Regions from separate parts of the Glutamicibacter sp. 2E12 genome, predicted to be linked through region 2. Evidence: riboswitches for the same ligand, from Rfam matches in the RefSeq annotation. Region 2 holds a riboswitch; each other region holds the start of a gene.
What was found. A riboswitch is a leader RNA that binds a small molecule or an ion and turns the genes downstream of it on or off. The one in region 2 is predicted to bind S-adenosylmethionine.
Positions count from the first base shown of each region.

Region 1: it holds a riboswitch for S-adenosylmethionine, as region 2 does, so the genes downstream of both, ACP3TE_RS03785 (O-acetylhomoserine aminocarboxypropyltransferase/cysteine synthase family protein) here and ACP3TE_RS05875 (ABC transporter ATP-binding protein) in region 2, are expected to answer to the same signal.
Region 3: it holds a riboswitch for S-adenosylmethionine, as region 2 does, so the genes downstream of both, ACP3TE_RS04290 (hypothetical protein) here and ACP3TE_RS05875 (ABC transporter ATP-binding protein) in region 2, are expected to answer to the same signal.

Region 1 covers NZ_CP188297.1:827,480-838,065, forward strand. The annotation lists gene ACP3TE_RS03765 (DUF1266 domain-containing protein) at 1-404, shown strand, start outside; gene ACP3TE_RS03770 (gamma carbonic anhydrase family protein) at 458-976, shown strand; gene ACP3TE_RS03775 (HEPN domain-containing protein) at 1,860-3,317, shown strand; gene ACP3TE_RS03780 (cystathionine gamma-synthase) at 3,536-4,750, opposite strand; gene ACP3TE_RS03785 (O-acetylhomoserine aminocarboxypropyltransferase/cysteine synthase family protein) at 4,747-6,060, opposite strand; SAM riboswitch class I at 6,149-6,239, opposite strand; gene ACP3TE_RS03790 (LysR family transcriptional regulator) at 6,472-7,413, opposite strand; gene ACP3TE_RS03795 (DUF1852 domain-containing protein) at 7,537-8,529, shown strand; gene ACP3TE_RS03800 (methionine synthase) at 8,548-9,588, shown strand; gene ACP3TE_RS03805 (flavin reductase family protein) at 9,575-10,123, shown strand.
Region 2 covers NZ_CP188297.1:1,268,315-1,278,900, reverse strand. The annotation lists gene katG (catalase/peroxidase HPI) at 1-1,055, opposite strand, end outside; gene ACP3TE_RS05900 (Fur family transcriptional regulator) at 1,159-1,587, opposite strand; gene ACP3TE_RS05895 (BCCT family transporter) at 2,252-4,123, shown strand; gene acs (acetate--CoA ligase) at 4,204-6,165, opposite strand; gene ACP3TE_RS05885 (ABC transporter permease) at 6,242-7,006, opposite strand; gene ACP3TE_RS05880 (aliphatic sulfonate ABC transporter substrate-binding protein) at 7,076-8,098, opposite strand; gene ACP3TE_RS05875 (ABC transporter ATP-binding protein) at 8,184-9,005, opposite strand; SAM riboswitch class I at 9,011-9,112, opposite strand; SAM riboswitch class I at 9,380-9,471, shown strand; gene ACP3TE_RS05870 (acyl-CoA dehydrogenase family protein) at 9,487-10,586, shown strand, end outside.
Region 3 covers NZ_CP188297.1:941,637-952,222, reverse strand. The annotation lists gene ACP3TE_RS04315 (MFS transporter) at 1-1,342, opposite strand, end outside; gene ACP3TE_RS04310 (hypothetical protein) at 1,918-2,154, opposite strand; gene ACP3TE_RS04305 (SNF2-related protein) at 2,365-5,712, opposite strand; gene ACP3TE_RS04300 (LOG family protein) at 5,799-6,989, shown strand; gene ACP3TE_RS04295 (VIT1/CCC1 transporter family protein) at 7,053-8,156, opposite strand; gene ACP3TE_RS04290 (hypothetical protein) at 8,211-8,477, opposite strand; SAM riboswitch class IV at 8,494-8,607, opposite strand; gene ACP3TE_RS04285 (DinB family protein) at 8,675-9,262, opposite strand; gene ACP3TE_RS04280 (helix-turn-helix domain-containing protein) at 9,399-9,965, shown strand; gene ACP3TE_RS04275 (hypothetical protein) at 10,103-10,519, shown strand.

The DNA.
Region 1 (10,586 bases), 440 kb from region 2:
TCCTGGCGTGGGATCTTTCACGAGCCGTCATGGTCGCCCGCTCCGCCGCCTCCTGCGGCTTCTTGGATCAGCGCGTAGCTCAGGACGTCGCCTCGCAGGCAGCGTCGTATGCGCAGCAAACCTATGGTTCGTGGGATGAATTCGCGAACGCATTCGATACCGCGCGCTGGTTCTGGCGCGCCCAGCGGGACAGTGCGCTGGATGATGCCCACGACGCGAACCGGACCACCGTGCTCACCGGCGTTGAAGGCCCTTTCGCGCAGGTGGATTTTGCCGCACCGGTACCAACCAGCCAGCTGCTGCTCCTCGATGCAGCGCGGGAACTGGGACTGTCGTTGCGCGCCGACGAGGAGGATCGGGATTGGCAGCGTGCGCTGGTGGCCGCGGCCCGCACGCGGACTTGAGATCTTCGGTAGCGAACTCGCCGTTGCAATGCTTGGCCATTACAGTAGGTGAAATGACGCACATCATTACTATTGACGGCGCGACCCCGAAGGTCGGCCAGGACGTTTTCGTAGCACCTACCGCCACCTTGAGCGGCGATGTCGAGCTGGCTGACCGTTCCAGCGCTTTCTACGGTGTTTCCGTGCGGGGCGATTCAGCGCCGATTCGCGTAGGCGAAGGCACCAACTTGCAGGACAACGTCGTGCTGCACGCTGATGAAGGTTTTCCTTGCACCCTGGGTGCGGGCATCTCGGTAGGCCACTCGGCAGTGGTTCACGGTGCCAGCGTGGGCGATGGCTGCCTGATCGGCATGAGCGCCACCGTCATGAACGGTGCCCTCATCGGCGAGCAGTCGCTGGTTGCTGCCGGTGCACTGGTGCTGGAAGGCACGCAGGTTCCGCCGCGTTCGCTGGTTGCCGGTGTCCCTGCCAAGGTCCGCCGCGAGCTGAGCGATGAGGAAGTCGCCGGCTTGAAGACCAATGCTGACCACTACCTCGTGCTGGCAGCGAAGCATCTGGAAGCCAACGCCTGATTTGTGTGGCCGGCTGCCCGAATCGGGCTCCACGAGCAGCCACAGCTCGCCAGTTATGGTGCTGAAACGCTCGGTCCGATCCAGCACCGCCACCATGGACAGCTCCTCTCGCAGAATCCACGGATTCGAGGGGAACTTCTGCGTTGCGATGGAAGCCCAGTCATTTTGCGGTGCCTCAATAAAGGACCCTAAGGAACGGAACTCCGCCTTGGTACTGATTGGAACGACAATGGCACTCAGGGTCTCAGTTACCTGCCCATCGAGCACGGCTACTCATGCAAGTACTTCGGTTGGTTCCCTTCCTGTAATTGGCATCCAGGTTGGCTCAAATATTTATCAGACTGGCCAGTTCAGTGTTGCTCGATTTCTTAAACCTGGCATGTTCGGCAAATGGTAATGATACGACATGAAATTGGGTCTGTGCATCGCCTTCTTCGCGAATCTACGGCGCTCAGGCCGCCTCACCCACCAACTGGATACCTAGTCTTTCAACAATATTCTCAGTTATGAGGACCCTCCCTTCGCAGTTCAGTCTGTACCTGAGTGCTGGTTGGCCTTGAACGACCAGGGGCTCACCGCGGCTTAGTGCTGTCACGAGAACCTCTTCACATTCCATGGGCACCCCTATTTTCCTAATGCCCTCGCGGCTTCCGATGCCGTCGATTTGAGTAGATAAAAAGATTCCGGCACTTGACTCCACAGCGGATCTATCCAATCTATGTCGGAACGCTCCGAACCTACGGAGAAACTCAATTTTCAGCTTTATAACCAGTGACGTAGTGTCCACCCCTGATGGAGCGATTGTCCGCCCAATATGGTAAATCAATCAGCGTCACTTTAGATCAATATTCGAGTGATGTTTGCAGCAGCTAGGCTGTGTACCATGAAGACAAGCGATGACCACCGGCTCAAGGGCTGGTTTTACTTTCCTGAATCACCAGCTAATCGCGTGCCCGGAATAATTACTTGGAGTCAGAATTCAGGTGCAGATCTGGAACTCATTGGAGGGCTCCCTCCGGAGCCACAGAAAGAGCAAGCCAACGAATGGTTCCAGCGTAGCCGTGAATTCGAAAGCGACACTTTGCCAAGCACAATCTATGGCGAGCTCGATTCTGGGAAAAAAGTCTGCATATGGGGTGCAGAACGCAGAAGCTACAAGGCAAAAATGGGAAGTCAGATCCAAGAAGAATTCTGGCACTCCTCGTGGGTCTGCGTTGGCGCGCATGTGGCCTCCGCCGACTGCCGCGAGTTTCGCAGCTTCAGGGTCGCGCTTGATAATCTCTACTATCTAACAAGCGACGGACGATTCGGTGCACCGCTGTGGACACAGATCGAGGGAGTCGAGCATCCGGGCGAAAAACAGGAGGACGGGACTTACCTCTGCCCATTCACGCTGCCAGTAATTGGTGGTTATCGGGCAGGTTGGGCCACAGGTTCAATAGCGGACACGACTTACAGCATCAATACGTATGCAACACGACCTTGGATCTCTCCAGCAACCGAAGCTGACCCTGCTCTGAAATTAAGCTTCATGACAAACCGGCGGCGTCGTGGGGCAAGTATCGAGCTTTTCGCCAGTGCCGATGCAGAAGTTGCACTCATCGATGATTTGTCCAGTTCTGCTGAGGAGCTACTCCACAGAACCAGCCCGCTCTTGGGCCTGATGAGTCTGGCGACGTTCAATACGAGCGGTGTCGAGTCGATCAAGGCGCAGACTGTTGACGGTGAAGAAGTCTCCCTTTTGTGCTATACGGGACATCAAAGCGAACCGGATCTTTACACCGAGGCTGGTGGCACCGTCTTCACCTTCAACGATGTGTCGCTTGGTAACTTCTTGGAGGCCTGGCAACGGCTAACCTCTGGAGCACAGGCGCAGTATGCGTGGAATTTGGTAGTTGGACTCATCGGCCACTCGCCACTCATGGTAGAAGAGCATTTAAGCCAAGTTCTCGCAGCCGCTGAGGGGTTCGATACCTGGTGCCTTGACGGAGGAAAAAATACTGAGTTGAAAAACCGTCTGATCAGATTGCATGACAAGCTCCCGGCAGAGCTCAAAACACAACTCCAACTCGATGTCGAAAAGTGGGTCGATTGGGCCGTATGGGCACGGCATCACGTCGCCCATGGCGGAACGAAGAAGCACCGCGACATCAGTAACTTCTACCAGCTCAAAATCATTTCCGACTCTGTTCATCTGATTACCTACCTCGCTGCCCTCTCGGAATTGAGAATCCCGGATGAGAAATTGATTCAGGCAATCACTCGCCATCCCCGGTTACGGGTCTTGGCAGACCGGTGTGCTGAAATCCCTAAACTTCCCACCGCTGAGGACGGACCTTAGAAAAGCGTGAGAGTGAGCCTGAAAGTCAAGCATCAACGGCATTACTACATATCGCAGTCCCCGACTCGGCCACAGCTCCGAGGAATCTCCGAATCTGATTACCAGTATTTCGTGGCAGACCTTCAAAATTGGGTAATCGCAGGCGGAGACTAGGATCGGCAGTTCGCCGATGTCAGTGTCCTCCTTACACGGCATGTTTCAATCCACTTGCCCTTAGGTCAGGCTGTGGCCAGGCTGCGGTGCTGGATGCTGTCCGCGCTGGTTGCTTTCGCGGCCGCGGCCAGCCCGCGTTCCAGATCGGCAATCAGGTCGTCGGCTTCCTCGATGCCCACCGAGAGGCGGACCAGGTTGGCCGGGATTTCCAGCGGGGTGCCGATCAGCGAAGCATGGGTCATTTCGCGCGGATAGCAGACCAGGGATTCCACCCCGCCCAGGGAGACCGAGAGCTGGAAGTACTCCATGGATTGGGCGAAGGCGCGGGCGGCGGCTTCATCGGAGAGCTGCAACGAGAGGATCCCGCCAAAGCCACGGCCGGCCGCGGACTGGGATTTGGCCAGTTCATGGCCCTGGTGGCGTTCCAGTCCCGGGTAGTAGACGCGGGTGACCTCGGGCTGGTCATCGAGCCAGCGGGCCAGGGTGGAGGCGGTAGCCCCGTGGCGTTCCATGCGCAGGCCCAGGGTCTTCAGCCCGCGGGCGGCCAGGTAGGAATCCTGCGGACCGGAGACCGCTCCCCCGGCGAACTGCTGGTAGCCCACGGCTTCGGCCAGGCTCTGCCCGCGGTGCAGGTGATCGGCCACGATGACCGCACCACCGAGCACGTCGGAGTGCCCGCCAATGTACTTGGTGGTGGAATGGACCACTGCGTGGGCGCCGAAATCCAGCGGCCGCTGCAGGTACGGGGTGGCGAAGGTGTTGTCCACCACCAGCAGGGCGCCGTGTTCGCGGGCGATGGCCGCCCACCCGGCCAGGTCGGCGATGCCCAGCAGCGGGTTGGACGGGGTTTCCACCCAGAGCAGCGCGGTGTTCGGGCGCAGCGCGGCGCGCACCGCATCCAGGTTGGTGATGTCCACCGCCGAAGAGGTGATCCCCCATTTGCCGTGCAGCTTGGAGATCAGCCGGTTGGTGCCGCCGTAGCCGTCGGCGCCCAGCACGATGTGGTCGCCCGGCTGAAGCACCGCGCGCAGCAGCGCATCTTCGGCCGCGATCCCCGAAGCGAAGGAGAAGCCGGCGGCGCCGCCTTCCAGCGCGGTGAGCTGGGATTCGAACCCGTTGCGGGTCGGGTTGGAGCCGCGCGAGTATTCGTGCCCGGCGCGCAGCACGTTGATGCCGTCCTGGATGAAGGTGCTGGTCTGGTAGATCGGCGGGATCACCGCACCGGTGTGCGGGTCCTTGTGCTGGCCGGCGTGGACGGCGAGGGTGTTGAAGCCGCTCATGCGAAACTCACTTCCTTGGTGCCGGCGGTGGCCTGGGTTGCGGCCAATGCAAGATCCAGCGATTGGGTGATATCTGCGAGCAGGTCGGCGGGGTCTTCCAGACCGACCGACAGGCGCAGGGTGGAGGTGTTCAGGCCGGCGTCGGCCAGCTGCTGCTCCGAGAGCCGGCAGTGCGTCATGGTCGCCGGGTGGGAGACCATGGTGCGGGTGTCCCCCACATTCGCGGCCAGGGAAATCAGCTTGAGCCCGTCGATCACCGGGGAAACCAGGGCCGGGTGGGCCAGCTCGATGGCCAGCACGCAGCCGGTGCCCTTCGGCGCCAGCGCCCGGGCCAGCTCGTGGCTGGGGTGCTCGGGCAGCGCGGGGTGGTGGATGGCGGCAATGCCCGGATACTCGGCAAGCGCGTCGATCAGCCTGGTGACGCTGCGCTGCACGTGGGCGGCGCGCACCGGCAGGGTTTCGATTCCGGCCAGGATTCCCTGGGCGCTGGCCGGGGCCAGGGTCGGGCCCAGATCGTGCAGGAACTTGGAGCGCACCAGCATTGCGTAGGCGGCCGGTCCGTGGCGCTCAAGCAGCGAGGTGTTGTTCAGACGCACCCGCGGGGCGGCGATCTGCGGCCAGCGGGCGGCATCGGAGAAGTCGAATTTCCCCGAGTCCACCACGACCCCACCGAGCACCGAGCCGTGTCCGGCCAGGCCCTTGGTGGCCGAGTGCACCACGATGTCGGCACCGAGTTCCAGCGGGCGCACATTCAGCGGGGTGGCCAGGGTGTTGTCCACTACCACCGGGATGTTGTGCTCGTGGGCGATCGCCGCAATGGCCGGGATATCGGCCACGGTGCACAGCGGGTTGGAGACCGACTCCAGGAAGAACGCCCGGGTGTCCGACTCAATGGCCGCAGCCCAAGCCAAAGGATCGGCCTGGTCGACAAAGCTGACGCGGATCCCGAAGTCGGCGAAGGTGTCGGTGAGCAGGTCCACGGTGCCGCCGTAGAGCGAGGAGGAAGCCACGATGTGCTTGGGTCCCTGGGTCAGGGCCAGCAGGGACAGGGCGACGGCGGACTGGCCGGTAGCGGTGGCTACCGTCTGGGCCCCGCCTTCCAGCGCGGCCACGCGCTGCTCGAGGATCGAGACAGTGGGGTTGCCGGTACGCGAGTAGGTGAAGCCGGCCTGGCGCAGCGCGAACTTCTCGATCGCTTCGGCATGCGATTGGAATTGGTAGGCTGCAGAATTGTGCAATGGCGGCAGCATCGGGCGGAAGTCTCCGCTCGGGCGGTACCCTGCGTGCACCGCGTCGGTTCCTTGGCTCATAGCTCCTCCTCGATTCTCTGCGAGGGAGTGCACCGATTGGCGTCGTGTGGCAACACGAAGCGCAACGCGCAAAAACGCGTTCGGAACTGCTCCATCGTTCCTGGCATTAGCACCTTTCGGTTTCCCGATGGTTGCTGCGACGTCAACGAGCCAGATCTCTTAGTCGCTCTTGATGGTTTGTTGTTCTTCCATGGTTGGCCATGGGCTGCGAGGGGTGCAAGCGCTATCGGGCGGCCGGCTTCATACAAGGCCGCCAAGCTTCATATGTCGTGCACTTGTCATGATGACGCGGTGGCTGGCGCCACTTTATGACGCACCAAAATGAGAAAAACCCCGAGACTTTCAAGGTTTTCCCGGAAGTTTATGACGATGGAGCGGCACTCGATGACCGGGGGTTACGCTGTTGGCGGCTCAGCCGAGCACTTCCACCCCGAAGCTGGCCACCACTGCGCGGACTTCTTGCAGGTAGCGCTGAGCCTGGTCGGTGAGCGGGATCGCGGCGTGATCGATCCAGCCGATCTCGATGCGCTCGTCGATGTCCAGCGGGATGGCAACGATGGATGGATCCAGCTCGTCGCTGATGATGCCGGTGGAGATCGTGTACCCTCCCAGGCCGATCATCAGGTTGAAGATGGTCGCACGGTCCGAGACTTGGATTTCCCGCTGGCTGGAGCGTGTGGAGAGCACTTCCTCGGCGAAGTAGAACGAGTTGTTCGCGCCTTGATCGAAGGTCAGCCGGGGCAGGTTTTCGAGGTCTTCGAGGGTGACCTGGTCACGGGTGGCCAGCGGGTTGCTGCGCGAGATGAAAATGTGCGGATCGGCCAGGAACAGCGGGTGGAAGACCAGCCGCGATTCGCGCAGCAGCTTGTCGATGACCTTCCGGTTGAAGTCGTTGCGGTACAGGATCCCGATGTCGCTGCGCAGCGTGCGCACGTCCTCGATGATCTGCTCGGTGCGGGTCTCGCGCAGCGAAAACTGGTATTCCTCGGCTCCACTGGCCTGCACCATCCGGACAAACGCATCCACCGCAAAGGAGTAGTGCTGGGTCGAGACGCCCAGCAGTCGTCTGGCGGAAGGGCGGCCGAGGTAGCGGTGCTCAAGAAGCTCCACCTGCTCGAGCACCTGCCGGGCGTAGCCCAGGAATTCTGCGCCTTCGGCGGTGAGCGTCACTCCCCTGGCCGAGCGCACCAGCAAGGTGCGCCCCACCCGCGATTCGAGCTCCTTCATCGCCGCCGACATGCTGGGCTGCGCGACGTAAATCAAGTCGGCGGCAGCCGAGATGGACCCCTCGGAGGCTACCGCCACGAAATAGCGCAGCTGCTGCAGCGTCAAGCCATTTGTTCCCTGAACCATAGCCAGAGTCTATATCAATCCATAGTTATATCGAGTTACCTGATATCAAGAATCACCCTGCATGATTGACGCAACGACTTCCCCTCGGCCCACCACGGTCCCCTCAGAAACAGATTGGCCATCATGGCAGACGCGTTGACCTTCAGCATTAGCACCACTAAATTCGACGAGAATTACTCCCCTTCGACAAATTCGCGCACCACCACGAACTTCGCCAATTTGGCGCGTGGAGAGCGCCGCGAAGAGAACCTGAACAATGCTTTAACAATGATCAACCGCCGCTTCAATTCCCTGGTTCACTGGGACAATCCCCAGGGAGACCGCTATGCGCTGGAATTGGAAATCATTTCTGCCAATGTGCATTTCACTGCCGATAATAACTACCAGAAGTTTCCCCTTTTAGAAGTCCTTGAAACCACGATCGTGGATAAACTACTAGGCACTCGAACCCAGGGAATAGTCGGCAATAATTTTTCTTCTTATGTCCGCGATTACGACTTCAGCGTAGTGCTTCCAGCCTCATGTAATGACAGCGGAGCTCCGGTGCTGCCAGAAGATTTTGGTGATCTCCATGGACAGCTCTTCCAACATTTTTTGAACTCACAGGCATACCGTGAACGTTTTGCCCAGCTGCCGGTGATCTGCATCAGCGTCTCGACTTCCAAGACCTATTTCCGCACCGGCAACAGCCATCCAGTGCTCGGTTTGGAATACCAGCAGGACGAAAATTCATTGACCGATGCGTACTTCGGGAAAATGGGCTTGAGCGTCCGCTACTTCATGCCGCCAGGTGCCGTGGCACCGCTGGCGTTCTACTTCCGCGGTGACCTGCTCAACGACTACACCAATCTGCAGCTGATCAGCCTGATCAGCACCATGGAGACCTTCCAGAAGATCTACCGCCCCGAGATCTACAACGCCAACTCAGGAGCGCCTGCTGTGTACCACCCGAGTCTCGGCGCCCAGGATTTCTCCCCCACCCGCGTTTTTTATGACCGCGAAGAACGAACCCAGCTAGGCAAGATCCAAGGGAAGTTCACCGAAGAGCATTTCATTATTCCGAATCGCGAGCTGCTCGCTCAGTGGTCTTCTTCCTACCCGGCTCCTGTCGCCTAAGATCCCGAAAGATATCCCATGACTTCCCCGCTTATCCCCACGTCAATTGTCGGCAGCCTGCCCAAGCCTTCATGGCTTGCCGAGCCTGAAAAGCTCTGGTCACCATGGAAGCTTGAAGGCGCGCAATTGCGCGAAGGCCAACAGGACGCCATGCGTGCTGCGGTTCTTGAACAGACTCAGCGCGGCATCGACATCATTTCCGATGGCGAGCAGTCCCGACAGCACTTTGTCACGACCTTCATTGAGCACCTGAGCGGCGTCGACTTCGAAAAACGCGAGACCGTGCGCATCCGCAACCGCTACGACGCCAGTGTCCCCACCGTCGTCGGTGCCGTTGAACGTGAAAAGCCGGTCTTTGTCCAAGACGCGAAGTTCCTCCGTTCCTGCACCGACAAGCAGATCAAGTGGACCCTACCTGGCCCGATGACCATGGTTGATACCTTGTACGACGCGCACTACCGCAGCCGCGAAAAGCTGGCTTGGGAATTCGCGACCATCCTGAACCAAGAAGCCCGCGAGCTGGAAGCCGCCGGGGTGGACGTCATCCAGTTCGACGAACCTGCCTTCAACGTCTTCTTCGACGAAGTGGCCGACTGGGGCATCGCCGCACTGGAGCGCGCCTGCCAGGGGCTCAAAGCCGAGACAGTTGTTCACATCTGCTTCGGCTACGGCATCAAGGCGAACAATGACTGGAAGGCCACCCTCGGAGCCCAGTGGCGCCACTATGAGAAGTCCTTCCCGCTGTTGCAGGCTTCCTCCATCGACACTGTTTCGCTGGAGTCCCACCACTCGAAGGTCCCGCTAGAGGTCGTCGAATTGGTGCGCGGCAAGCGAGTGATGCTCGGAGCTATCGACGTGGCCAATAATGCTGTGGAGACTCCCGAGGAAGTGGCGCAGACCCTGCGCAACGCACTCGAATTTGTGGATGCGGACAAGCTGATCGCCAGCACCAACTGCGGCATGGCTCCATTCCGTCGCGACGTTGCCCTGGCCAAGCTCAGCGCACTCAGCGCAGGGGCTGACATCCTGCGCGAGGAGCTTGTTGGTGCCCGCGTCTGAAGTGACAGAATCGGCGACACCTTCGTTGCCCGCGGAAGACTTCAAAGCGATCTTCCGCGGGCACCCCGGCGGCGTCAGCCTGATTACCGCTGATGCCGGAGACGGCCCTGTTGCCCTCACGGCAACGTCCGTGGCATCGATCAGCGTTGATCCGCCATTGCTCGTCTTCTCGATTTCTGCCTTATCCTCGGCGGCCAAAGTGCTCACCCGAGCAAATTCTCTTGTCGTTCACAGTTTGGATGCGCATGACATCGAGGTGGCTAAATTAGGGGCAACCAGTGGCATCGATCGCTTCGCACAGAAGCAAACGTGGTCAAGGCTGAGCACCGGCGAACCGGTATTTGATGGCGTCCGGGCCTGGGTTCGTTGCGAGGCCATTGAGCGAGTCCAGGCTGGCACGTCCACGGTTTTTGTGGCCCGGGCGCTCCAGTCGCACATTGAACGCGACAGCGAACCTGGCCAGCCCAGCGACGGTTTGGTCTATCACAACCGTGCCTGGTATCAGCTCGATGAGCATTCCAAGCTCGCGCTCTGAGCTAGATCGCAAGGCTAATGTTCCTATGAGGTTTTACTCGATGGCTACTTTGCCGGTGGCGTTAAACCGCATGGGACGGCAGTCTGTTCACGCCCATAGGGAAAGAGCATCAGTTATGAGAACGAACAGTGTTCGAAACAGCAGACCTCCTAATGGCGGCACGATATTCAGCACTATTTCATACAATTCGATGCCCCGTGCGCGTATGCTAACGAGCCCGTAACTAACAGATGCCACACCAAGTACGGCATCCGAGCAGTATTGACCTAGTTGACATATTGAACAGGGGTTTATGGGATCTTAAGGATTCAGAGTTCAGATGCCCTCCAAACCCACCTTCTTCCAGTGGCGAGCGTGCGATAAAGTGCGTCAGATTCCGAAACCCCAACTCAATACGCTGCAAATAGGTCGTCAGTCTGAGTACTCGTCACAAAATACGAGACTTGCAACAGTCTACGACTAG
Region 2 (10,586 bases):
CCGCCATTGTTGACCGGGCGCCACTGCTTGGCGCCTGCTGGGGATTCGAACAGTTCCCATTCGTAGGCGAAGAGGATGTGGAAGAACTCGTTGTCCCAGCGGGTTGGGTGGTAGGTCCAGGTGACTTCAAGACCCGAGGAGACGGTGTCCGCGCCCTTGCCGGTGCCGTGGCCGTTCTTCCAGCCCAGTCCCTGCATTTCGAGCGGAGCTGCTTCTGGATCCGGGCCGATCTTGTCATCGGCATGCGCGCCGTGGGTCTTGCCGAAGGTGTGGCCACCGGCGATCAGCGCGACGGTCTCCTCGTCGTTCATGCCCATGCGGCGGAAGGTTTCGCGGATGTCTACGGCCGAGGCCAGCGGATCCGGATTTCCGTCAGGACCCTCAGGATTCACGTAGATCAGGCCCATCTGCACTGCTGCCAGAGGAGCATCCAGGTCTCGCTTGCCGGTGTAGCGTTCGCTGTCCAGCCAGACCTTTTCAGGGCCCCAGTAGACATCGTCATCTGCTTCCCAAACGTCCTTGCGGCCGCCGGCGAAACCGAAGGTCTCGAAGCCCATGTCTTCCAGAGCCACATTGCCAGCCAGCAGGATAAGGTCGGCCCAGGAAATCGACTGGCCGTACTTCTTCTTCACTGGCCACAGCAGGCGGCGAGCCTTGTCCAGCGAAACGTTGTCAGGCCACGAGTTCAGCGGAGCGAAGCGCTGCTGGCCTGCGCCGCCGCCGCCACGGCCGTCGTGCGAGCGGTAGGTGCCTGCGGAGTGCCAAGCCATGCGGATGAAGAACGGGCCGTAGTGGCCGAAGTCTGCTGGCCACCAGTCGTGCGACTGGGTCATGATTTCGGTCAGGTCGGCTTTTACTGCCGACAAGTCGAGGGCATTGAAGGCTTCAATGTAGTCGAAGTTCTCGTCCAGCGGGTTGGAAACCTGCTGGTTCTTGGCCAGAATCCTCAGATTCAGCTTATTCGGCCACCATTCGGTGTTGGCATTGCCCTGGGTAGGGTGAATTCGACCCGCGCCGCCAACTACTGGGCACTGACCTGCAGTCATCTCAGACATGTGCTCTTTCCTTCCGGATTGTTTAGGGTTTATCTGGTTTTATCCATCGCACAGCAGCTGCGCTGATGACGATGGCAAATCTAGGGGTTTACTTAGACAGCAACTATGCGTTCGCAGCCTGGCAACCCGGGCAGGTGCCCCAATAGATCACTTCGGCTTCATCAATGCTGAACCCGTGGTCATTGGAAGCATGCAGGCACGGGGCGCCGCCGACAGCGCAGTCGACGTCCGCCAGCTTTCCACACTGGCGGCACACCACATGGTGGTGATTGTCGCCAACGCGGGCTTCATAGCGGGCGGTATGGCCCTGTGGCTGTATCTGCCGAATGACACCCAGCTTCGTGAAGAGCCTGAGTGAATCGTAGACAGCTTGGTGCGACACATTGGGGTGATCTTCACGGACAGCCGAAATGATGGTTTCGGTATCCGCGTGCGGGTGCGCTGCGACGGCGGAAAGTACCGCAACGCGCGGTTGCGTGACCCGCATCGATGCCGCCTTCAGCACCTGCTCGATCCCTGCCTGTGATGTCATGTACCCAGCATGCCTGCTTATTTTGAATCAGTCAAGATAAGTTCCAGTGTATTTCACGTTAAAAGTTGGTGGACCCCGGTTCGCTGGTTGGATCAATGGCTCATTAGTAAGTATTCCGTAACCGACATGTTCAGGCATGACGTGCTTCCGGGGAGAAAAATTGCGGAATCATAGAGATTTCACCAGGAATAGGAAAGGCAATAATGAGCGATTTTGACTCCAAGAATATTTCCGGTCATTTGATGATTTCGCGGGGGCAAGGAGTGGAAAACTCCATGGGGCGAGGAAGCTCACATAGATGGTGATGCCAGCGTAAACAACGTGATCCTGGGGCGGCGGAGGTCCGAAAATGGCGAGAAATCAAGGAACAGATTTGACCCTTGATGAGATGTCGACCATGCTGGAAAAGGCCCATTTTGGGATTTATCGTGTCAAATTCGTGCTAAATCGGGTCAACTCGCAGAAATAATTCGCGGGATATCAGCGGAGAATAGCTGTTTCTTTCAGGCTGCTCCAACGCTAGATTTAGACACAACGGACCGACACCCGAAAAGCAATTCGCAATCAATCACACTGCATGGCGATCGTTTACTCGAGAGGCGATGGCTCGGCAGATTCCGCCCGGATCTTCTCCGCGGGATCTCACCAGTGAAGGAAGAACGCAATGAAGCAGACGGATCAATCAATCGTAGACCTCGTCGAGGAACTGCATTCAGTTCGTCACAGACGACCTAAGAAGTACTCACTTTCCGGTACGGATTACTGGGTATTCGGAATTGCCGGCGTTCTAGCGCTGGCATTTATCATTTGGGGTTTCGCTACCCCGGAAGGGCTGGGCAAGGCCTCCAGTGCGGCCCTTGATTGGGTTATCACCAACACTGGCTGGCTTTTTGTCATCGCTGCCGCGGTTTTCGCGGTCTTCGCCATCGTCGTAGCGGCCAAGAACTTCGGACGCATCCCGCTGGGCAAGGACGGCGAGACGCCAAAGTTCTCCACGGTCTCGTGGATCTCGATGATGTTCGCAACCGGCATGGGCATCGGCTTGGTCTTCTACGGCGTAGGCGAGCCGCTGTACTTCTACATGTCGCCTCCTCCGGGAACGGTGGAAGGTTCCACCAGTGATGCCCTGAGCACCGCCATGGGCACCACGCTCTTCCACTGGACCCTATTCCCATGGGCCATGTACGCCATCGTTGGCTTGGGCATGGCTTACGGCAGCTTCCGGCTGGGACGCCCCCAGCTTTTCTCAGCCATGTTCAGCTCGATCTTCGGCGACCGCGCCATCCATGGTTGGGGCGGGCGCACCATCAATATCCTGGCCATCATCGCCACCCTCTTCGGCTCGGCTTGTTCGCTGGGTCTGGGCGCATTGCAGATTGGCGGCGGCATCCAGGCCATCGGGATGATGGAGAAGGTCGGCTCCGGCGTTCTGGTTATCATCATTGGCATTCTGACGGCATTGTTTGTCGCTTCTGCCGTTTCCGGCATCGAGCGAGGTATCCAGTGGTTGTCCAACACCAACATGGTATTGGCATTGATCATCGCATTGATCGTTTTCATTGGCGGCCCAACTCTGTTCATCCTGAACGTCATTCCCAATGCCATTGGCGCTTTCATCGGCGACTTGCCGGAGATGGCTTCGCGTACGGCTGCCGGCGATGGCGCAATGTCTGATTGGCTGTCCTCGTGGACTGTCTTCTACTGGGCATGGTGGATCTCTTGGAGCCCATTCGTAGGCTTGTTCATCGCCCGCATTTCCCGTGGCCGCACTATTCGCCAGTTCGTCACCGGCGTGCTGCTCGTTCCATCCAGTGTCACCCTGATTTGGTTTGCAATCTTCGGCGGTGGCGCAATCGGTATTCAGGAACGCGCTGAACGCTCCGGGGAAACCGGGGAAAAGCTGGCCAGCATTGTTGACGGCGTACCAGATATCGACTTCGATTTGATCCTCTTCGACATGCTTGGGCGCCTCCCGCTGTCGGGCTGGATGGCTACCGTGCTGATGGTCGTCACCGTGCTGCTGATTGCAATCTTCTTCGTGACCGGCGCAGACTCGGCCTCGATCGTGATGGGTGCGCTCAGCGAACGCGGCGCTGAAGAGCCATCCAAGAAGGCCGTGATCTTCTGGGGCGTGGCCACCGGCGCTGTGGCCGCGGTGATGCTGCTGGCTGGCGGCGATCATCCGGCGGAGGCATTGACCGGGCTGAAGAACATCACCATTGTTTCGGCGCTGCCATTCGTGATTGTGATGCTCCTGCTCTGCGTGGCGTTGTGGAAGGACCTGAGCAAGGATCCGCTGGTGCTTCGCGGCAAGGTGGCTCGAAAGGTCCTGGAGCAGTCCGTGGGCCAAGCGGTTGACCGCCATGAGGGCAGCCAGTTCAGCTTGATGACCACCGAAATTCCTTTGGTCAGTGCCGAGGGCAAGGCCTCCGAAGGGAAGCTCTTCGCCACCGAAGCCGCCGCTGACCCGGTGCAGGACGGCAAGAACACTGCGGCCGATGGCCAGAGCCAGAAGCCAACGACCGGGGATTCCTAACCGGCAAATCAAATGAAGCTTCTTCCCCCGCCGGGGAAGAAGCTTCATTTGTTTAACCCCAAGGGGCCTGGGAGCAGCGATTAGCCGCGCGCGCGGCAGATCGCGTTGATCTCCGGAATGCACGGCTCATTCTGCAGGCTCGTTGTGTCGCCGAGCGTGGTGCCCTCGAACAGCTGGGTGAGCAGGCGGCGCATGATCTTGCCCGAACGGGTCTTGGGCACATCTGGAACCAAGACGATTTCCCGCGGCTTGGCAATCGGGCCGATCTGCACCGCGACGGTATTGCGGAGTTCAGCAATGAATTCGGCCTGCCGTGCAACGAGCTGCTCGTCAGGCGACTCGGCAACCAGGGTCTTGTCCAGCGGTACCACGAAGGCAGTTGCAGCGTGTCCGGTCTTGGAATCCGGGGTGGGGCAGACGCCGGCTTCCACCACGCCGGGGTGGGTGACCAATGCCGATTCGATTTCAATGGTGGAAAGCCGATGGCCGGAAATATTGATCACGTCGTCGGTGCGGCCCAGGATGTAGATATCGCCGTCCTCATCGAAGCGGGCACCGTCGCCAGCCAAGAACCAGCCCTGCTCTACGTATTGTTCCCAGTAGCTGGTGTAGTAGCGCGTCGGGTTGCCCCATACGGTACGGGCCATCGACGGGCCAGTGCGCGTGATGACAATATTGCCCTGCTGGTTGGCCGGCACGCTCAGGCCGCCATCGTCAACAATGTCCACCGAGATGCCCGGCAGCGCGCGTGCGGCGCAGCCTGGCTTGAAATGTCCATCGGTCGGCAGGGGGGAAAGCACGGTCGCGCCGGATTCGGACTGCCACCAGGTGTCAACCATCGGCAGTCCTGCTTCGCTGTCCCGGCCGATCTGCTGGCGGAACCATTTCCATGCCTCGGGATTGACGGCTTCACCCACAGTGCCGCCGATCTTCACCGAGGACAGATCGTATTGAGCGGGGATGCCGTCCGGGAACCAGCCCATCAACGAGCGGACCAAGGTGGGAGCGGTGTAGTAGCTGGTGACCTTGTAGCGTTCAATGACCTCGAAGTGGCGGCCCGGGTGCGGGGCGTTGGGGACGCCCTCGTAGATTACCTGGGTGACGCCATTGGCCAACGGGCCGTAGATCTCGTAGGTATGCGCGGTGACCCAGGCGAGGTCGGCGGTGCACCAGTGCACGTCCTTGGCGCGCTGGGATTCGTCCGGGTTGGCGAACAGCAGGTTGTAGCTGGTGGCCGCCTGCGTCAGGTACCCGCCGGTGGTGTGCACCAAGCCCTTCGGCTGGCCGGTGGTTCCCGAGGTGTACATGATGAACAGCGGTGTTTCCGCATCGAATGCCTGCGCGTGGTGCTCGGTGGACTGGGTATCAACCACCTCATGCCACCAGATGTCGCGGCCTTCGGTCCACGGGATTTCGTCGCCGGTGCGGCGGATAACCAGGACCTTTTCGATTTCGTTCTCGCCGGCAACGGCCGCATCGGCGTTGCCTTTGACCGGAACCGAAGTGCCGCGGCGGAACTGGCCGTCGGTGGTGACCAGGACCTTTGCCTTGGTGTCCTCCACGCGGAACCTCAGCGCTTCGGCGGAGAACCCGCCGAAGACCAGCGAGTGGATGGCGCCGATGCGGGCGCAAGCCAAGGTGATGACAATTGTTTCAATGAGCACCGGCAGGTAAATGACCACGCGGTCGCCCTTCACCACACCCAGGGATTCCAAGGCGTTGGCTGCCTGGGAGACCCGCTCCTGCAAATTCTTGTAGGTGACGGCTACCCGGTCTCCGGGCTCGCCTTCGAAATACAGTGCGACCTTCTGCCCGCGTCCCGCAGCTACATGGCGGTCGGCGCAGTTCACTGCGGCGTTCAGCTTGCCGCCGAGGTACCAAGAAATTTCCGGTCCGCGCTTGGCATCCGGATCGGCCGGAATGATGCGGCTGGTGGTGTGCCACGGGATGTCCCAATCCAAGAGGTTCGCCGCTTCGTCCCAGAATTCCTGGCGTGCTGCCTCTGAAACTTGAGTTGAGGTTGTTGCCAATTCGGTGGTCATCGCAAACTTTCTTTGGTGAGGGGTAGCTTTGTCAGCGGGTACTAGCGGGTACTAGCGGGTATTAGCGGGTCCGGTTTCAGGTCCAGCGCTTGATAGCCCAGCGTTCTGCTATCGACAGCAGGGCATCGGTGATCTTTCCAAAGACGGCCAGCAGCACGATGGTCATGATCAGGCGGTCCAATCGGCCGTTGTTCTGCGAGTCGGTGAGCAAGAAGCCAAGGCCCATTGACGCGCCGAGGAGTTCGGCTGCGACCAGGAAGAGCCAAGCTTGGGCTAGTGCCAAACGCAGGCCGGAGAAGATCGAAGGGACCACTGCGGGCAGCTGGACGGTGCGCAGCAGCTTCAATCCCTTCAACCCGAAGGAGCGGGCTGCTTCGACCAGGTGGGCATCGACATGGCGCAACGCCAAGGCGACGGTGGTAAAGACCGGGAAGAAGGCACCAATGATCACGAGTGTGACCTTGGAATCTTCACCCATTTTCATCCAGAGCACCAGCAGCGGAACCCAAGCCAAGGAAGGGACTGCACGCAGGGCGCTGATGCTCAGTCCCAGAAATGCATCTGCCAATTTGGACAGTCCGACAAGCGCACCCAGCGCCAAGCCCAGCAATGATCCGAAGGCGAAACCGAGAAGAACACGCTGAGTGGAGATGCCGATGTGCTTTCCGAGTTCGCCATCCTGGAAGAGCTCAATGGCAGCAGAAACCACTGAACCCGGAGTTGGCAGTGTCCACGGAGCAACGATTCCGGTAACGGTGACAAATTGCCACACAGCCAGGGTGGTCAGCGGCAAGACCAGCGCAAGCAGCCATTTCGGGGCACGCAGGATCGTTGCGGCCATGCTGGCCTTCTGCTTGGCAGGTGTTTGGCTTCCGCGGGTTCCAGCCACGTTAGAGGGACTCATGGCTGGTTACTCTCCGGAGATCTTTGTTGCGTCTGCCTTGACGGCAAACTGGTCATCGATGAGGGTTTCCAGAGCTTCATCAACGGATTCCTGCTCCGAGACATCGCCGCTAGCGACCAGCGTGGGAGCAATCTTGCTCAGGACTCCAGTGAATTTGGCGTCGGGAACTGCCGGAACGTCCAGATTGGAGCGTTCCTCAATGACGGTGGCAGCAACTCCTGGTTCGAGCCCTGCTACGTCGGCCAGGATTTCTGCGGTTTCCTCGGGATTGTCAGCTGCCCAGCCACGAGCCTTTTCGTAGGCATCGACAACGAGCTGGGCGAGTTCGGGGCTCTGCTCAATGAAGTCTTCGCGAGCGTTCAGCGCACCGTAGGTGTTGAAATCCAAGTTCCGGTAAACCAGTTGCGCGCCGTCTTTTTCGGCAGCGGCCATGATCGGATCCAAACCGCTCCAGGCATCAACCGAGCCGTTGGCCAGGGCGGTACGTCCATCGGCATGCTGGAGGTTCTGCAGCTTGATGTCAGCTTCACTCAAGCCCGCGGATTCCAGCGCCTGCAGCAGGAAGAAGTATGGGTCGGTGCCCTTTGTAGCGGCCACGGTCTTGCCAGCGAGATCTTCAACGGACTCGATTTTCGAGTCCTTATCCACTACCAGGGCCGCCCATTCCGGCTGCGAATACAGTGCGATGGTCTTGATGGGTGCACCGTTCGAACGGTTCAGGAGCGCAGCGGAACCGGCTGTGGAACCAACATCGATTGCGTCGGCGCGAAGAGCTTCATTGGCCTTGTTGGAACCAGCGGACTGGATCCATTCGACATTTACGCCCTGCTCCTTGGCGGCTGCTTCCAACCATCCCTTTTCCTTGAGTACCAGGCTCAGCGGGTTGTAAGTGGCAAAGTCGATGGACAGGGTCTGACCATCCGAGGAGGCTGTAGCGTTTTCGCCAGCACAGCCGGTCAGGGCAACTGCGCCAACGATCAAGGCGGCGGCGGACAATGCAGTGCGGCGGGTGAGACGGTTCAAAAGCATGGAGAATCCTAGAATTGTGCGTGCAAGCGGTGTAGGTGAAAAGGCAAAGGGGACGAATGGTTCGGGACCCACGGCGTGGCCGGGACTAATGGTTGGTTGGGTCGACGCCGAGCAGGCGCAATAGGTGCAGGCGATCTGCAACGAACTTTTCATCGGTATGCCGGCGTGGATGCACAGCTGAGATGGACAGATCCTCGATGACGCCCGCTGCACTATGCCCAGCGCCTCGCCCCAGAACAATCACGCGGTCAGCCAAAGTCAACGCCTCGTCCACATCATGGGTCACCATGAGAACAGTGGTGGGGAACGATGCGTGAATCGAGAGCAGCAGATCCTGCATCTTCAAGCGTGTCAGCGCATCGAGGGCGCCGAAGGGTTCATCAAGAAGCAATACACCCGGGCGCCGAGCCAGCGCGCGAGCCAGCGAAACCCGTTGCGCCATGCCTCCGGAGATCTCGCGTGGGCGCAAGCTGGCTGCATGGCTCAGACCGGTCAGCTCGATCAACTCATCGATCAGCGAGTTGCCGGCGCGCTTATCGGTTTCCGGTGCCAGGCCCAGTGCAATGTTCTGGCGAACCGAGCGCCATGGCAGCAGCCGGGGCTCCTGGAAGGCAACGGCGCATAACTCGTTGATGCCGGTGACCTCGCGGGTGCCGGTGCGGATGGTGCCGGTGGTGGGGTGGTCCAAGCCCGATACTGAACGCAGCAGCGTGGATTTTCCGCAACCGCTGGCTCCAAGAATGGCCACGACTTGACCTGCTGGAATTTGCAGGTTGATATCGGTCAGAACGGTGCGGCTTTCCATCTTGGTGGTGAAGGTTCGCGACACGTTGCTGAACTGCACGTCCAGGGCGCTTGAAGCTGAGGCAACGGGAGCTGCCTCGGGCGCTGCAAAGGAAAGAGTCATGTTCATCTCCATCGTTCCTGGCGGTAGCACCGGCCTGCAGAGCAAAACTCCAAAGGTGGTTGCTGCGGCGTCGTGGAGCCAGATCTCTCGGCCGCTCGGGATGGTTACGTGTCCATTACAACGAGTCGAACGATTTGAACGCAAATCTTGCGTAATATGAAAAAATCTTCGACAACTACGTCACATTGCCCAGAAATTTCGTTATTTATTTTATTGCAGGCCGGTTTGCTCGACATTAAGCAAAACTTTGCAACTCATCTTCGGCAGGACGCGGATTAGGCTGTGAAATTTGAAGATGGGCACTGCCGGCACTGGGACGAAATGTGACTTCGCGGGTTGGAAACGCCGGTTTATTACCGTTACAAATGAATTACGACCCATCCAGAGCGGCTGAGAGATCTGGCTCCACGACGCCGCAGCAACCACCCCAATAGCGGGACGGTGCTACCGCCAGGACCGATGGAAAGAATTGAGAACCCTGATGCCTATTGGTGAATCGCACAATGCCCTCGGACTGGACTTCAACCAGCTCAGTGACCCTTCGCAGGCCACCACAATGGACCTGGACAAGTTTGAAGAACAGCTGCCGACCAGGCAATTGCTGAAAATCACCCCCGGACCAAGTGCGGATGAGCAATACGACCGGCTGGCCGAAATTTTCCGTCCCGTTTTTGCGCAGATCGCCGCGACAGCCAAGGACCGCGACTTGAACCGCGTGCTTCCTTTCGAGCAGGTAGGCCTGCTGAATCGCGAGCGTTTCGGTGCGCTGCGCCTTTCCGTTGCCGACGGGGGCTACGGCGCACGGCTGGTGGATGTCTTCCGTCTGCTCATCGAGCTGTCCGAGGCGGACTCCCACGTAGGCCAGCTGTGGCGTGCGCATATCGCATTCGTCGAGAACGTCTTGGCGCTGGAGGACGAAGAGCTGCGCAAGAAGTGGGTCGCTCGCATCGCTGCCGGGCAGATTATCGGCAACGCCTACACCGAACGCGGTGGCAACGCCCTGGGCACCTTGAACACCAAGGCCAGCACCGTGGACGGGCGCTGGGTGATCGACGGTGAAAAGTACTACTGCACCGGCACCATTTTTGCCGACTGGACCACCGTTGCCGTGGCCCACCCGGAGCTCGCCGGCCGCCAGATCGCCGTGGTCTCCACCCAGCGCAGCGGCGTCAAGATCCTCGACGACTGGGATGGGTTCGGCCAGGGCCTCACCGGAACCGGCACTACCGAATTCCACCAGGTCCCGGTGGATTGCTTCATGCCGCAGCAGACCAATGACTCCGAAGCGGCGATCTTCCAGCTGGTGCTCATGGCCGTGCAGGCAGGCATCGCCCGCGCCGCATTGAACGACCTGCGTCACGCGGTGCAGGCACGCACCCGCATCTTCACCACTGGAACCGGGGTGCCGGTATACCAGGAACCCCAGGTCCTCCAGCTGGTGGGCGAAGTTTCCGCGGAGTCCTTCGCTGCCGACTCCGTGGTGATCGGCGCAGTCCTTGAAGTTGAAGCCGCCTTGGGCGATCCGGGACTGAACGACGAGGAACGCTACGCCGTATGCGAGCTGGCCGCCAACCGCGCGCA
Region 3 (10,586 bases), 330 kb from region 2:
GGTAGCAGACCGCAACAAAACCCGCGACCGAGGTGCCCATAACCCAGAAGGCCGGAGCCAGGGAGGATTTGGTCAGGGTCACCAACGCCTGCATGATGAACGGCGCGAAGCCACCAAAGATGGCTACGGCGAAGTTGTACGAGATGCCCATGCCACCGTAACGCGAGGCGGTTGGGAACAGCGCTGGCAACGACGAAGCCAGATTGGCAACGTAGAAGACTACCGGGACTGCCAGCAGCGCAAGGCCAAGCAGGGTGGACCAGATCTGGCCATGCATCATGAACAGGAAGGCAGGGATAGCCAGGACGATGGCCGAAACCGAACCAATGAACAGGACCTTGCGACGGCCCACGCTATCGGAAAGCTTGCCCGCCAAGGGGATGCACAAGGACATGCCCACCAGGATCGGCAGGGTCAGCAGGTTGCCGTGCACCGGATCGTATTCCAGCGTCTCGGTGAGGTACGTAGGCATGTAGCTGGTCAGTGCGTAACCGGCGGTGTTGGCAGCCGATACCAGTACGAAGCCGGTGAGCAATTCGCGCCAGTAGGCCTTCACCAGGTCGATGACGCCCTTCGGGGCATCGGCAGCGCTCCGTGCGTCCTCGCTCGCGCGGTTAGCGGCTTCCTGGGCTTCCTTGAAGGCTGGAGTGTCTTCGATCTTGGCGCGGAACCACAGTGCGATAACACCCAGTGGAAGGGCCACCAGGAATGGAATGCGCCATGCGAAGCCTTCCATGACATCGTCGCTCAGGGTCAGCTGGAGGATGGAGACGAAGGCGGCACCCAGGGCGAAGCCCATGTAGGAACCTAGATCCAGCAGCGAGGCGAAGAATCCACGACGCTTGTCCGGGGCGTATTCGGTAATGAACGTAGTAGCACCGGCGTACTCGCCGCCAGTGGAGAAGCCCTGGGCAAGCTTCAACACGACCAGGAGAATTGGTGCTGCTACACCCCATACCGAGTAATCCGGGAGGATTCCGATGCCAAACGTGGCCGCTGCCATCATGAGCAGGGTGAAGACCAGAATCTTCTGGCGTCCTACTCGGTCACCCAGCTGGCCCAAAATCACGCCACCAAGCGGGCGCGCGACGAAGGTGACAGCGAATACGCCTAGGCTGAACAGGGTTTGGATTGCAGGCTCGACGGTGTCGGGCATGAAGAGCTTGCCGATAATTACTGCAAGATAGCCGTAGACACCTACGTCGTACCATTCCATCAAATTGCCAACGACGGTACCGCCGATGGCTTTCTTGAGCATCGAATTATCGACGACGTTGACGTCTTCTACCTTCAGGCGGCGTTTCCTCAGGAATCGCTGCTTCCGTGTGTTTTTTGCTTCCATAGTTTCACTCCTCATATCTTTCTTGATCTTGTCCCGGTGCCGGCGACCATATTCATCCACAAGAATGAGGAGCGAAATAGCTGCTCCTTGAGCTGGTTGCGGTCGCCGTGTGACTCGTCGAAATCGATAGATTTCTACTCAAAAATCCGGCGAAAAACCGGCATTGAGCGATGAAACGCTTAAGCGGACAATCATTAAGTTTACCAAAAATTGGATTAATTCCCTGATCGAGGGGCTCTCCAGGGGCGTATGCGTGCCCATGGGAGCAGTCGAATCCTGCGTGGACCTACCGCCGAATACCCACGGAAGCATGGGGCAAACGAGCCATTGGCCAAGTTGTGGATCGAGGTGCGCGAAAAGCCGAAATTGTGTCGAAGGACTCGGAGCGCCAGGGGTTGGAAATCAGCGAAACAACGCGAAAACGGTGCACTTGAAGGTCCTGAATCCGGTGGCGAATGGGGGCTTCCGACGGTAAAAAACGCACGCTGTTCAGCAGCGGTTGGCGCTCAGTCCACAGGGCACAAAAATGCCCCAAGATTGCTGGTGGGCAGCTTGGGGCATGTAGTCGAAGCAGGCTAGCCGCGGAGGCCGGCAGCAGCTTCAGTATCAACTCTCAGGAATGAAGAGCCGATGGCAGCGAACGCGCCCGGAATCAGGAGCATCCGGTGCTTCGGGTTATAGAAAATCTCTTCGAGCGGAGACGCCAGAACTCTGCGAATCTTTTCCAGAAGCCGGTCGTTTTCCAGGGATAGGCGTTCTTGTTCGGTTTCAATCACCACACGATCGTTGTTGATACTCACCGATGCACTCATCCAGTCATCATCGGGGGTACTGAGAGTCTCCGATTTAATCAGGGACACGGTTATTACCGCCTTTGTCGTTCGTATCGCCCGGACGAGGATCCGTCTGGGCGCTTGCCCGATGAACGCACTATGTGTGGCGTAGCGCACATCATCGGTCACTTCGAATATACAGGGTTTTACTGAGCGCCGCCTGCTAATACGGCGGATTTAATCAACCTGTTACTCAAGCAGTCCTCGGATATCTTGGGCGGTCAAGGCCTTGGAGAATCCATCGGCTTCATCCATCACTGTCGAGATCAGCTTGCGTTTGCTTTCCTGCAGCGCCACAACCTTCTCTTCGATGGTGCCCTGCGAAATCATTCGGTACACCATCACCTGTCGCGTCTGGCCGATGCGGTGCGTACGGTCGATAGCCTGGGCTTCCACGGCTGGGTTCCACCATGGATCCAGCAAGAAGCAGTAGTCCGCTTCGGTCAGGTTCAAGCCGAATCCGCCGGCCTTCAAGGAGATCAAGAACAGCGGAGCTTCGCCTTCCTTGAACTGCTCGATGACCTTGGCGCGGTTGCGGGTATTGCCGTCCAGGTAAACGAACTTCACGCCACGCTCGGTCAGCTTGTCGGCCAGCACCTTCAGATACGAGGTGAACTGGCTGAAGATCAGCGCACGGTGGCCTTCGCCCACCACATCATCGAGCTGGTCGAAGAGTGCTTCCAGCTTTGAACCGGGTACGTCCGACAGCGCTGGATCCACCAATGAAGGTTCCAGAGCCAGCATGCGCAGATGGGTCAGCGACTGGAAAATGGTGAAGCGGTTGCGATCCAGATCTTCAACCAGGTGCAAGATTTTCTGGCGTTCGCGGTTCAGATGGGTGTCGTAGACATGCTGGTGTTCTTCGGAAAGGCGCACCAGAAGCTGTTGCTCCTGCTTGGCCGGAAGATCCAGCACCACGGATTCCTTGGTGCGGCGCAGCATGAATGGCTTGATGCGACGCTGCAGCAATGCAAGGGTGTCCTTGTCGCCCAGCACTTCGATAGGGCGGGCGAATTGGCGATTAAAGCGTGTTGTGTTCAGGAACAATGCCGGAGCAACCAGCGACAGCAAAGCACCGAGCTCGGAAAGGTTGTTTTCCATCGGGGTACCAGTGACGGCCAATTTGAAATTGGTCTGCAGGTTCACCGCGGTGCGATGGGCCTTGGTGGATTTGTTCTTCACGAACTGCGCCTCATCGAGGATCAAGCCGGCAAAGCGCTGCGCCTCGTAAATCTCGTCGTTCAGACGCAACAGGGTATAGGTCGTGAGAATGACATCGTAATTCTCGGCCAGTTCCCTCAGCTGCCGTGGCGAAGGCAAGGTGCCCTCGACGCTGACTACCCGCAGGGATGGGGCGAACTTGTTGATTTCCATTTCCCAGTTCGAAACCACCGAGCTCGGGGCGACGACCAAGAACGGCAGACGGGTGCGCTGGGTTGCGGGCAGCTGAGCACATGCCTGCGGATCGGCCCAGAGCTTGTGGGCATGGAGAATCAGGGCAATCGTTTGCAAGGTCTTGCCCAAGCCCATGTCATCGGCGAGGATTCCGCCGAATCCGCCTTCATACAGGCGAGAGAGCCAGTGGAACCCTTCAACCTGGTAAGGGCGCAATTGGGCGTTCAGCGTGTTCGGCACCTGCGCGTGGTGGGCTTCAGCGACCTTGAGCAGTGAACGCATGCGTGCGATAAACAAGTCCGCGCCGTCAATGCCTTCAGCCATCTCATCAAGTTCTTCGAACAATGAGATTTGGAAGACCGTAAGCTTCAGGTCTCCCTCCTTCGGCTTGTCATTCATTGCCTGCGCCTCGTCAACGAGCGCCTTGAGCTTGGCGAACATGGGGTGGTTCAACGAGAACCAAGTGTTATCCGGCAGGCGCAGCTTCATCTGGCCATTGCTCATGGCCTCGACGATCTGCGAGAAAGGAACCTCGTGGTTGCCCACGGTGATCAGCAAGCCAAGGTCCAGCCAGTCGGTCCGTTCATGATTCACGGCATTGATCTTCAGCTGAGGAAGTTCACGCAGCTGACGGAATTTCGGCCGGGTACCCTTCTCAACCAGCTTGACTTCAGGAATGCGTTCCAGCGCGGGGAGGATCTCGGTGACGAAATCGATGGTGTCATCGCGGGCGTAGAACTTCGGCGACAAGTTGGGATTGCCGCTTTCTTCATGGACCAGGAAAACTTCATGCACTGCGGCCTGAAGCAGTTCCTCGGCCTCAAGGTCATACACTTCCTGGTCGCCAGGGATCCCCGGGTAGAGGATCTGGAAGTCCAGCGCGGCGGTGTCGTTCGGTTCGTTATTCTCGTTGAATTCGCGCTTGTAGACCACGGTCGCCTGCACATAGGGCGGTTTCAAAGCAGGCAATTCCAGCTCGTCGCTAACGCTACGCAGCTCGAAACGGCGGGCCAAACGCGGGTAGGAGGATTCAAAGAAATCGTTGATCTCCGGCCTAGGCACGGTGACCGGACGGCGGTCAACATACCAGCGGCGGTGCGCGTCAGGAATCGGCTCAACACTTGGCGCGAGCCAAATCTCATCAGGCTGAGCCAACTGGGCATAGAAACCATGCTCGGCGATGACACCGCTTGGTGCCTCCGGATCGAGAATGAGTTCCTGGTTTGCAATGTGCAGGACACCGTCCAATTGCAACCGTTGCTCATCCAGGGAGGCCTGCATGCTGAAGCTGGCTGGAGCAACGATGCGCACGCGCTGCTCGGATCGGGTCGTGATCAGTGGAATTCCCAGCTCATCAGCTTGGTCAAGCAGTGGCCAGAGCAGCTCGGAAGCGTACTCGTCCAGGAACAGCCAGTCTTCATCCACCTTGAACTGCAGCTGGCTGTCGCTGCGCGCCATGGAGGCAAAGCGGGTAAACCAGTGGTGCTGCGCCCGCAGCAGGTTCCAGCCGTAGGTCTTGAAGCCCAGGGTGGTCCAGCGAAGCTGGCCACGAACCCAACGGCCTTCGGTGTTGCGAACCATTGGGCGCACTCCCAAGCGGAAGCGCTTATTGCGGGTCGGGTGCGGGATGGTTCCGGTCGGCATCCATTGTTGTTGCTGGGTGGCGTCCTTCGAATCGAAGAGCAGGAACTGAAGCGCCATCGGCACTACCGGATCGTGCTGCGAACCAAGCAGGCCATCGGCCGGGCCCGGCTCGGACTCTTCAAACCATGAATCGATTTGCTGCGACCAAACTGTGTTCGGCTTCTCTTCCCGGGCAGGCACGGGGCGTGGCTGGGAAGCGATCTTGTTGGAGACAATAGCCAGTGCCGCGATGTGCGAGCAGATGCCCGGTGCGTCGCAGGTGCACTCGCACGATTCGATCTTCCACTCTCCACCGTCCATGAGGACCTGGATCATCGGAGAATATTCTTCGCCAGAATCGGTGACGGTGCCTTCGATCTGGTGGGTGCTTTCGTCGAATTCCACGTCAACCACGGAATTTGCTTCTGCAGCCAGGTTCTTTCCATAGAAGAAAGGAACGTTGCCCAGAAAAGCCAATAAGTGGCGGGCATCAATGGTTGGTGGAACAGATTCAATCATCCTCTCATCGTTTCACGTTCCGGGCCTTCGCGAAAGTTGAAGGGCCTTTCTGTGAATAATCACTATCTATGACGTAGCGTTGACGCATGTCCCAAGTGTGGCCCTACCTTCCAGCACGCGCAGTGAACATAACGACGCTCGTTGAATTCGACCGTCTCGCAGCCGAAGCGCTGGCTTCCCACCGCGCACGCGGAAAAGGCTGGCGAGTGCACCGTGTTGATCTGCGCGAACGGGATACCGTGCTGGAATCCTTGGATCTTTCCGAAGCGCTATTCATCGATTGCCAGTATTCCGCGCAAGGATCGCAGATCGTGCAAGCCACTGGCGGGCTGTGCATGAGCTCGGGGGACGAGCTTCCCTTCGAGACGGTGGCTCGCGGCTTGTATTCGCCGCATGAGTTGTACTCGGGGATCCGGACGCAGACCTACGAGCAAGTGCCTGATGCGAAGATCTACGCGTACTCCCAGCAGCATGCAGCGGTGAATTCCGATAGCGATAGCAATGCGCTGGCAAGAACCCTGCATGATCACCACATTGGCCAGGCGCTGGTCTCGGCGGTGTACGAGGGCACGTTCAAGGAAACCCCGATTATCGGGGTGATGGGCGGGCATGCGATGAGCCGGGGCACTGCGCAGTATGCGCAAGCTTTGGAGCTTGGGCGCATGATTACCCGGGCCGGCTACGCGGTCGCCACCGGTGGAGGCCCCGGCGCAATGGAAGCCGCCAACGCCGGTGCGTGGCTGGCCGATTACGGGCAAGAAGATGTCGCTACGGCATTGCAGATGCTGGCCGAAGCGCCAGATGCGATCCATCAGCGCACCGGCTGGGCGAGAACTGCGCTGATGGTCAAGGAGCGTTTCCCGAGCCAGCGGCAGTCCCTGGGCGTGCCAACCTGGTTCTACGGCCACGAGCCGCCGAATCTGTTTGCCACCCAGATTGCCAAGTTCTTCACCAATTCCATTCGTGAAGCGATTTTGCTGGAGCAGTCCAACGGCGGGCTGGTAGTTCTGCCCGGGGCCGCCGGCACGGTGCAGGAAATCTTCCAGGATGCCTGCGAAAACTACTACGCTACCGGTGCTCGCGTGGTGCCGATGGTGCTGATCGGCAAGGACTATTGGACGAGGGATCTGCCTGCTTGGCCGCTGCTTCAGGCCCTGGCCAAGGACCGTGTCATGGAACAGAAGATTGCTCTGGTGGAAACCGCCGAAGAAGCGATGGAGTTCATCCAGAGCATGCAAACCCTGCGCCGGCGTACCCGGCGGCCGGAGAACAGCTAGAGCACGGCATGGAAAATGCCGGTACAGCCAAAGCTGTACCGGCATTCGAATCGCAGCAGGCTGCTATCCGATGCTGACGTCGAAGATCAGGCCCAAGCAGTAGGTGATGGCCGCTGCGCCCCAGCCGATGGCTAGCTGGCGCAGGCCGCGCTTGAGCGGGGAGGCACCGGAAAGCAGTCCCACGATCCCTCCGGTGATCATCAGGGCCACGCCTACCAGGACTACCGAGACGAGGATCGCGGTCATGCCGGAGAGCCCAAGGATATAAGGCAGGATCGGCACGACCGCGCCGGAAGCGAAAAGGATGAACGAGGTGGCCGCCGCGCCGGTGGCCGACCCCAGTTCCTGGTGCTCCTTCTCGAGTTCTTCGCCGCGGCCTTCCGGGTTCAACGAGAAGTCGGGGTTGCAATCGCAGGTGAACAGGCCCATGCGTTCTGCGGCCCGGTGCGCTGCATCTTCATCGCTCATTCCGCGGGCCTTGTAGATCAGCACCAGCTCGTTGGCGTCCAGATCGAGGTTCGGGGCGGCGGTTAGCGTGACCTGGGTTGGTCGCGAGGCGGTCAGCAGCTCGCGCTGGGAACGCACCGAGACGTATTCGCCAGCTGCCATGGACAGTGCGCCGGCCAGCAAACCGGCAACACCGGAGAACAGCACGAAGGTCGCTGAAACACCGGTCGCACCGATACCCATGATCAACGCCAGGTTGGAAACCAGCCCGTCGTTGGCGCCGAAGACCGCAGCGCGGAAGTTGCCCGAAAGGCGCGCACGGCCTGCTGTAGCCAGCGCCCGGACGACCTCTTCGTGGACCTGTTCGTCGGCCGCCATCTGCGCGGTGGCGTCCTTGTCGTCGCGGTAGGGCGAACTGCTTTCGGAGCGCTGGGCCATGGCCAGCACGAAGACCGAACCGAAATGCAATGCCAGGAAGCGCAGCATGGTGCGTCGCAGCGACGGGCGGACTTCCTTGAAATGCTCGCCGAGCAGGACGCGCCAGTGGGATTCGTGGCGGGCTTCCGCCTCTGCAAGGCCCAGCAGGATTTGCCGTTCTTGACCGGTTTTCTTTTCCGCGAGGGCCCGGTAGATGGAGCCTTCGGCGACTTCATCTGCGAGATACTTGCGCCATCGCTGGATCTGCGCTTTGGTAGGTTCGGTTTCTGGGTGCTGTGGCATCGCGACGATGACCCTCCTGGAACATGGATTTTCCAATGAAACCCGTGGATCGGATCAACCACCCAGTTTAGTCAGGGCTCCTGCACTTGGGAATTTGGCAAGGCTAAAAGCAATTCGCTTGCCCGCGGGATCTCCGGCTACCGGCAGCACCAGCTGCAATTCAGAAGTGGCCGGATCATAGGTCGGCCGGCGGGCGCAACGGGCAATGAGCTGTTCAAGCCTGAGCGGATCTGCAACGTAGCGGGTGCGCCAGCGGCCTTCGGCCTTGAACTGCACTTGGCCGGTCTGGCGGTCGATGACGGGCAGAATCGGATATGCCATGGGACGTCAACTCTCTTGCGAGCTCTTGCCCGTGCACCTGTTGATGCGCGGACCGCTTCCTCATCCGAACCACCCATGAACTTGGGGTTGGTGCGCGGCCAGTCGGAGCTTGGCGCCGCGTCTCGTGAAGCAACATTTCCGATGGTACCGCCGGTGGCAGGGCGCGGTGAAGTCCGAATGCGTAATATGACTGCGGCTCAGCTGCCCGGGGCAAAGGCATTGGCCAGTTGCTGCAGCTTCTCGCGTTGTTCGGCCCATTGCCCCGCGGTGTAGCCGGGCAGCAGATCCAGTTGCGCGGTCCAGCCAGCACGGCCATCGAGCTGCTCGCGAATAATGTCCAAATGCCCTGCATGGCGGGAGGTCTCGGCGAGCGCATGGATGAGCAGGTGATCCAATGTGGTATTCCCGGCTGGCCCCCACCACGGTACCTCTACGGGGCTGACCAGGGGCAGGGTGCTGATGGCCTCATCGGCGAAGGCGATGGCTTTCCGATAGAGGCCGATCAGCTGTTGCGCGCGCATGTCTGCTGGCGGAAGGAAATCCGCGTCGGGATCATGCGGAGCTATGAACTCGCGAACGTAGCGGTCATTGGCCTTGCGCTTGAGGCAGGTGCCGAAATATTCGTATTCATTGATCGCCAAATGGTGTAGTACACCCAGGATATGGGTGCCCGTAGGGGTGAGCGGGGTGCGGGCCAGGTGCTCGGCGAGGCCTTCTGCCTTGAAGATCGCATTCTCGCGTGCGTCGTTCAGGTACCCGCAGAGCTTGTCCTTGGTGCTGTCCATGGACAGAGTCTAGTGACCGTGGTGGGTCCGCGGTAGGGGCGCCGTGTGTTTACCATTGGTAAACTTGCCCCGCAGGCCTTGAAGCCAAAGTGGTTGCGGTTGTAGTTGCTGCAAAAAACGTCGATGGAGCCAAACGATGAAAACCTTGCCAGTTGAACCAACCGGTGCTGCGATCAACATCGGTGCGAGGCTGCGCGGGGTGCGCCAGACCCAGCGCATGACCATTGACCAGGTCGCCGAGCTATCCGGACTGACCAAAGGTTTCCTCTCACGTGTCGAGCGCGACCTGACCAGCCCTTCGGTTTCGACCCTTTTGCGGTTGTGCGAAGTGCTGGGCATGGAAGTAGGTACCCTCTTCGAGGTTCCAGAAACGAAACTGGTCCGCCTGGAGCAGGCTCCCCGTGTTTCCCTGGGCGGCGACGGCATCACGGAGCAGCTGGTTACGCCACGCAGCGAGAAGCGGGTGCAGATGATTCGCGCTGAGATTGCGCCCAAGGGCACCGGTGAAGCAGAACTGTATTCGGTGGATTGCGAGCTGGAAGTGCTGCACGTGATCGCGGGAAAATTCATCCTGGTATTGCCAGATCAGCGCGTAGAACTCGAAGCAGGCGATACGATAACCTTCCCCGGGCGTGAACCGCATAGCTGGGAAAACGATTCTGATGAGGTAGCTGTGGTTACCTGGACGCTGATCCTCTCATGACGCCAAGCCCATGCGCCTGCTGCCAGGGCACGGCATGAGCGGTGCGGCTGCGCGTTCGTCTGCGGGGAGATGAACCGCGTATTCTAGGAACGATGCGTTGTTTCGGGGCGCTCGGAACGATGAGTGATGGGAGAGGCGTGAGGACAGGCGAACCAACCGCTGCGCAAGATCAACTGCGCAGTATCAGCTGGTGGGCTTCGATACTTTTCGGCGTTCTTATTGGCACCACCTTGACCTGGATCCGCACCCAACGCAATTTCTTCTTCATTGGCGCAGCGATTCTGGCCGTCGTCATTGTCACCATTGGCGTGCGAACGATTCGCCGACGTGCACGCTTCCCGCTGATGGCGCAGGCGCGCACCTCGTGGGTGTATGTGCTGTGGACCGGTGTCCTGCTCATCCTGGCCGGACCGATCCAGCTGGTGTACGTAGCCGATGACCTTTCTGAACTGACGATCAAATCGCTGGTAATGTCCGCAGGCTTCTGCCTGGGCATTCATGAGGTCGATCGCGCGCTGGTGAAAGCCAGCAAGAAGCGCTCCGGTGAGGCCTAGCCTTCCGATTTGGGCGGAATAGCCTGAAATGTAGTCAAAACATCCAATACCCTTTGGCGCGATTTTG